Regions from separate parts of the Alteromonas sp. BZK5 genome, predicted to be linked through region 2. Evidence: predicted binding sites of a transcription regulator. Region 2 holds the regulator's gene; the other holds the start of a gene.

Region 1 (3,424 bases), on a different contig from region 2:
GGCGAAGGGTCTGGCTCAAGGAATTCTTGATGACTGGCGTGCATCTTCAGCCGATTGCTTAGGTATGGATGCCACCACCGCTGCAGCCGCTGCTTGTGATTACTTGGCATACAGCGCCTATTCCTTGATTGGTGTACTGTGGTATAGCATGGCTGACAAAGCGCAGGCATCAGGTAATGCGGTACTTGCAGCGTCTAAGATGAAGACACGTGACTTCTATATGGAACGTATCTTGGTACGTCGCGATGCGCACAAAGCCGCTTATAAAGCTGGCCCTGAAAGCACCCTTGCAATATCAGGTAATGAGTTTGATTATCTGTAGGCAGCTTATATTGCTATAGCCCGTGAAATATGGGCTATGAATGCAAAAAAGGTCACTATATGTGACCTTTTTTATTATGACTTGAACGAAACTATTAGTCGTTCGCTGCTACTTGGGTTGAAAAGGTATCTGAAAACCAATCGTTAAGCATCGCTTTTTCATAAGAAAGCGATTCCGCGCGATTGCGACGAATATTCGACTCCATAAAATCCATATCTTTAAGTTTCACATCTTCACCACTTAAAATGACCTGACCGTCGGCATTAGCCAACGAGTAGCTAAATGTCATTCTAGGAATATCAACGCGCTTAATGATACGGACGTCGCTACCGGCGCCGTTACCGAAACCGACAAACTGGCTTGGCCAAACTTGGCCAGCTAAATCAACATTTGTTACTGTCATTGACAGCACTTGCGACTCAGGTAAATCACTGGCCAAATCTACAATATGTTCTTCAAGCTCTTGTAGCGTTCGTTCGCGGAACCGTTTACGAGATTCATTGGTTGGTCTTACATCGCTATAAGACTCAGGTTCTTCCCACGTTATCTTCACCTCAGCGGCTTGAGTGGGAGCAAAAACGGTAAGGAGTCCCACCGCTGTGGCGCAGCTTAAACAAGAAAAAGTACGTAATTTATTCACTTTTATGCTCCTAAATTCAGTCGTTTAAACTATGAGTTAGCAAGACATTTAGAGAAAGCTTAGCATGCAGCAATTGTCGGCTTTTATATCAGCTTTATATTTAACCAGCCTTGTTAAAATTGGCTAGTCTCGCTTTGCTACTTGCATAACTGACGACTGTTTAATGATTAGGCATAGTTGAACGCGTTTAGTTCCCGTAAAGTTGGGGTTTATATCGTCCTTTTCACAATAGGTGTGATAAAAACGTTTAACACTTGCGCTATCAGCGGTGATTTGCTGAACATATGTTTGCTGGTAAGGCTTTAAGGGACTCAGCTGGATATTAATTTTATCTTGTAAACTACGCAGTTCTTCTCGCTCCGGTAAGGTGGCAATTGAAACTAGCCATTCAGAAAGCGAGTTCTGGATATCTTCAAAGAGATACTGAACAAAAGGAGACCGCAGCACAATTACCAAAACAATAATTTCAGCAGCGATGATAAAGAACCTTAACATGACTTCTCAGCTAACTTTGACAGACGTTGACTACAAATAGCGCCAATTTTTTAGCACCTTTCTCACTATGTGCTCAACTACACTTTGCCAATTTACATTTTCACAATGCTCACTGTACACGATTCAAACGGTAATTGACCACATTATTATCGACGATAATAGGGTCATATCGGTTTACCTGTAAATACAGCAAACTATACTCATGTATAGTAGGTAAAGCCTAATCGTCGATGTTGGGCATCAAATGGCATCTGGCCGTTATATTAATCCTCATTATTCACGTAGCTGTATTTAACTATTTACAAAGTTACATAGACTGAGGAAATCAAAACAAAAAACGACTTACGTTCTGAAGTTTCAGTATTGACTGAAACTTTAAAAAGATACACCATACGCCGCATTATTGATCTACATTAAATATGACGTTTTGAACGCAGTTATACTGCACAGGCAGTTCGTTACGTCACATAAGGTTAAGCTATGAATGAACAAATACCGGTAAAGACCGTTACACCGGTAAAAGTACATAAACCCAAAGGTGGACCTGAGGGTAAACGCCACGACTCTCGTAGCCGTATTTATGTGCGGGCTGTACAAGGCCCTCTGGAGACGTTTAGACGCATGTTTGGCCTTTTCTTTTTGGGCCTCTTTGCCATCATTCCATGGATTCAGTACAACGGGCATCAAGCCGTGCTACTCGATATTGGTGAGCAGCGATTTACTATATTCTCTCTAACCTTATGGCCTCAAGATCTCACTTTACTGGCCTATATATTTATTGTTTCCGCCTTTGCGCTGTTCTTCGTCACCACTTTCGCTGGTCGAGTGTGGTGTGGATTTATGTGTCCTCAAACAACGTGGGTATACATTTATACGTGGTTCGAAGAGAAATTCGAAGGCCCGCGCAACAAGCGTATAGCGCTAGATGCACGCAAAATGGATGCAGATAAATTTTTGCGTAAAACAGCTAAGCACACCGCTTGGGTATTGGTAGCGCTGTTAACGGCTTTAACCTTCGTTGGCTACTTTACGCCAATTGATGAACTGTTTATCGATTTTGTAACATTTAACACCAGCTTCTGGGCAGGTTTATCGGTTATTTTCTTTGCCGTATGTACGTACGGAAACGCTGGCTACATGCGCGAAATCATGTGCACGCACATTTGCCCGTATGCGCGTTTTCAGTCTGCCATGTTCGACAAAGACACGTTTACTGTATCGTACGATGCAAAGCGTGGAGAGCAACGCGGCCCGCGACCACGCAAACTTAGTCACGAGCAAGTAAAAGAAAAAGGGTTAGGCGACTGTATAGACTGCAACCTGTGTGTTCAGGTATGCCCAACCGGTATCGATATTCGAAATGGCTTACAATACGAATGCATCAACTGCGGCGCCTGTGTTGATGCCTGTAACGGTGTTATGGATAAAATGGGTTATCCTAAAGGCCTGATCAGCTTTACTTCTGAAGAAGAACTAGCTGGCGGTAAGACTCACATTTTACGTCCAAAGTTAATTGGTTACTTTGTGGTTTTAGTGGTGATGATAGGCTTGCTGTTTGCCAATATTTGGATGCGCAGCCCCACCGAAGTTGACATTATCCGCGACAGAAACTCGCTATACCGCGAAACGAATGAAGGGCTAATTGAGAACGTTTATACAATAAAAGTACTTAACAAAACTCAGCAAACCCAAACCTACTCTATTGCTGTAAAAGGTTTGCCTGACTACAAGTACATTGGTGAGCAAACTGTAACAGTTGAAGGCGGTGCGGTGTATAGCACGCCAATTTCAGTTGCAACTGACGCCTATAATCTGGAAGATACGGTTACCGATATTTTTATCAGTGTAACCACCACTATTGATGGCGAAACGGTTACCGTTGATGAGCCAACTAAGTTCCTTTATCGATGACAGATTTTTCATTCTCTGGGCTTAGCCCAGATACCATATTAGATGCCCTGGAAAGT
Region 2 (3,424 bases):
CTGCGCTATGGCGAAGTTAAACAAGCAAGGTATTTTGCTTAAACGCGCCGATGCGCTCGAACAAATCACTGATATCGACACCATCGCACTGGATAAAACTGGTACGCTTACACAAGGCAAATTTACCCTTTCAAATGCCTGGTATGCTGACGGTGTAGACAGTGACAGTGCACTTTCAATTGCCCGTGCTCTAGAGTCGCGCTCTGAACACCCAATTGCAAAAGCCTTTAGCCACAATAATGCCTCCAGCAGACAAACTGTCCACAATGTGGTTAATTTTACCGTGACGCCAGGAGGCGGCATTAGCGGTGAAATTAACGACACCTTGTTTTCAATGGGCTCTGCCCAATTTTGTGTCCACGAATCACAACAAAAGCTTCTTAAGGATTATCCGTCAGCTAATGTCTTTCTCACCGTGAAGGGCCGTATTATGGCGGCGTTTGAGGTAAGCGACACGTTGCGAGAGGATACCCAAGAAACCTTGAATATTCTGGCAAAAAGTCACACCCTTGCAGTATTAAGTGGCGATACACAACAAAACGTGGACGCTCTTACCGCTTCCTTGCCAATATCAACAGCTAAAGGTGGGCTCACACCAGAGCAGAAGTACGATGCTGTACAGGCTATGCAGCAATCGGGGGCAAAAGTAATGATGATGGGTGATGGCATTAATGATGCGCCTGTGCTCGCCAGTGCAGATGTGGCTATCGCAGTAGGCAATGCTACAGACGTTGCTAAAACTGCTGCTGATGTCATATTACTTGGCGATCAGCTACTTTCTGTACCTGCACTGATTAAAACCGCACACCAAGTGAAGCAAAAAATTAGACAAAATATAGGATGGTCGGTAGGTTACAACGTTTTGATTCTGCCTTTCGCCGTGTCTGGCCTACTTTCACCGTGGATGGCTGTTGTTGGTATGTCGTTAAGCAGTATTATTGTAGTCACAAACTCAACGCGACTTTTGAGCAAATAGCATGAGTATTATTTACGTATTAATTCCAATCGCCATTATCATAGTCGCTGTCGCTATCGTGATATTCTTTTGGGCGGTGAAAACTAATCAGTTTGAAGATTTAGATCGCCAAGGGTATAGCATACTGTTTGACGATGACCTTCCTCCTGAAGAGAAAAAGCTTGCTGAACAACGCAAGCAACTTCAAGAAAGTAAAATAGATAAAAGCCAAGCGCCTCATGGCAGAGATTAATTACTTCTCTGCATTTCTTATAGGCTTAGCTGGCGGTGTTCACTGTGTGGGCATGTGTGGTGGAATAGTTGCAGCGCTTAGAATGGTATCTCCAAAAGGCGCTTCAGCTGTGCCCTATACCCTTGCCTACAATATAGGTCGCATAACTAGCTATACGCTGGCTGGCGCCTTAACCGGGGCTCTTGGTAAAATCGCCGCAGACTACATACCGCTTGCCAACTATGCGCTGTCTTTACTTAGCGGCATTATGTTATTTCTACTGGCCTGTTATTTGGGCAAATGGTGGACAGGATTAACGGTGCTGGAAAATGCAGGTAAAGGCCTATTTTCCAAACTACAACCTTTATCAAAACGTTTTTTGCCGTTTAAAACCCCTTTTAGCGCAATACCTTACGGATTCATTTGGGGCTGGCTGCCTTGTGGCTTAGTGTATTCAACACTAACATGGTCGTTAGCGGCGGGAACTGCAGTTGAAGGCGCAGCTCTTATGTTTTTCTTTGGTTTAGGTACTCTGCCCACCTTACTCGCCGCTAGTGCTGGTAGTCAGTATCTTATTCGAAGTTTTCAGAACACCTATTTTAGACAAGTTATTGCCGTAATAATGGCCATATATGCAGCTTATCTTATTTGTGGGGCAATCATTTAAAAATCGGTGTATTATGGTGGGGTATTCTTTAAAAGAGCATGCATTATGAGCAAAGGAAGCCAATTTTCTATTCACTGTCAAAACTGTAGTTTCAGCCACCTGTGTTTACCAGTGGCGCTGAACAAAACAGAAATTGAATCTCTTGACGATATTATTGAACGTAAAAAGCCGCTTCATAAGGGCGATACGCTAATTCAAACCGGCGATAAATTTCGTTCGCTATTTGCAGTGAGAACAGGTTCATTTAAATCCTTTGTGACTAATACCGAAGGTGAAGAACAGATTACCGGCTTCCACTTTCCTGGTGACATTATCGGCTTTGATGCATTAAGAGAGAACAAACACCAAAGCTACACGTCTGCGTTAGAAACAGCCATGGTGTGTGAGCTTCCCTACGAAACTCTTGATGAAATGTCGGTACAATTTCCAAAGCTTCGCCATCAAATCATGAGCTTTATGAGTGCAGAAATAAAACAAGATCACGATATGATCATGCTTTTAAACAAACGCACCGCCGAAGAGCGCTTGCTGTACTTCATTTCACACCTGTCGCAACGCTTTGAAGAGCGTGGCTTTTCCCATAGAGAATTCCACTTAACCATGACGCGCAACGAAATTGGAAACTATTTAGGATTAACGATTGAAACGATTAGCCGTCTGTTAAGCCGTTTTCAAAAAGACAACATCATAAAGGTAGACGGCAAGCTTATTACTATTTTGGATTTCGATAGGCTAAACACCAAACTAGCGGCGCTTAACGGCCCTAGCGTTGTCTGCGGTTAGTCCTTTTTAAGTGTTAAATAAGGCGCGCACTAAGCGCGCTTTTTTGTAACCTGTGTTAGCCACCTATCTACCCTTTCAGCGCCACGCCGGTTGCTCCATATTCAATTAGGTACGTTCACTCATGGTCGCCTCGTAAAATTCTTGATCTAAAACAACTTACGTTTTTCCCAATGTCGTTTATAGTTAGTATTAGAAAGCTTCGATTTCGACAGCCGCTACTAAGTTTCGTAGTTAGGGGGACGTTATGATTGAGTGTAAACGAATTCTGGCCGTGGTAGATGCCGAGCGCGATAACCAACCTGCACTGAGCCGTGCTTATGAACTCGCTTCAAAAACAGGCGCTTCAGTTACCGCAATGATGGTGGTATACGACTTATCTTATGATATGACGACCATGCTTAGCCCGGATGAGCGCGAGTCAATGCGCGATGCAGTTACAAAGGAGCATGCAAAATGGCTTGCCACCCACTTAAGAGAACAAGGATTCACTGAAACTGATATCGTTGTAGAATGGAATAATCGTGCGTATGAGTCGATTATTTACTACACCCTAAACAATCAGATAGATTTAGTGGTAAAGGCAACCAAAAAGCACGACGATCTTGCTTCTGTTATTTTCACCCCCACCGACTGGCATTTAATGCGTAAATGCCCTCGGCCAGTATTGCTCGTTAAAGAGCACGACTGGCCAGAAGGAGGAGAGATTATTGCTGCAGTAAACGTAGGCAGTGAAGACGATGAGCACGCCGCACTTAACGATAAGCTCACCCTCATTGCTAACGACTAC

The links. The regulator FNR, encoded in region 2, switches genes on or off when oxygen is low (the NO sensors DNR and NnrR bind a similar motif). The targets are predictions, from matches to a motif close to TTGATCTAGATCAA.
Region 1: the regulator FNR is predicted to act here: its motif matches at 1,861-1,874, upstream of ccoG (cytochrome c oxidase accessory protein CcoG).

Annotation. Positions count from the first base shown of each region.
Region 1 is NZ_JACSOE010000003.1:74,558-77,981, forward strand. It holds gene BIZ39_RS01840 (acyl-CoA dehydrogenase family protein) at 1-322, shown strand, start outside; gene BIZ39_RS01845 (DUF3016 domain-containing protein) at 417-962, opposite strand; gene BIZ39_RS01850 (hypothetical protein) at 1,086-1,457, opposite strand; gene ccoG (cytochrome c oxidase accessory protein CcoG) at 1,938-3,368, shown strand; gene BIZ39_RS01860 (serine/threonine protein kinase) at 3,365-3,424, shown strand, end outside.
Region 2 is NZ_JACSOE010000010.1:69,660-73,083, forward strand. It holds gene BIZ39_RS04780 (heavy metal translocating P-type ATPase) at 1-976, shown strand, start outside; gene ccoS (cbb3-type cytochrome oxidase assembly protein CcoS) at 978-1,208, shown strand; gene BIZ39_RS04790 (sulfite exporter TauE/SafE family protein) at 1,195-1,854, shown strand; gene fnr (fumarate/nitrate reduction transcriptional regulator Fnr) at 1,900-2,637, shown strand; gene uspE (universal stress protein UspE) at 2,882-3,424, shown strand, end outside.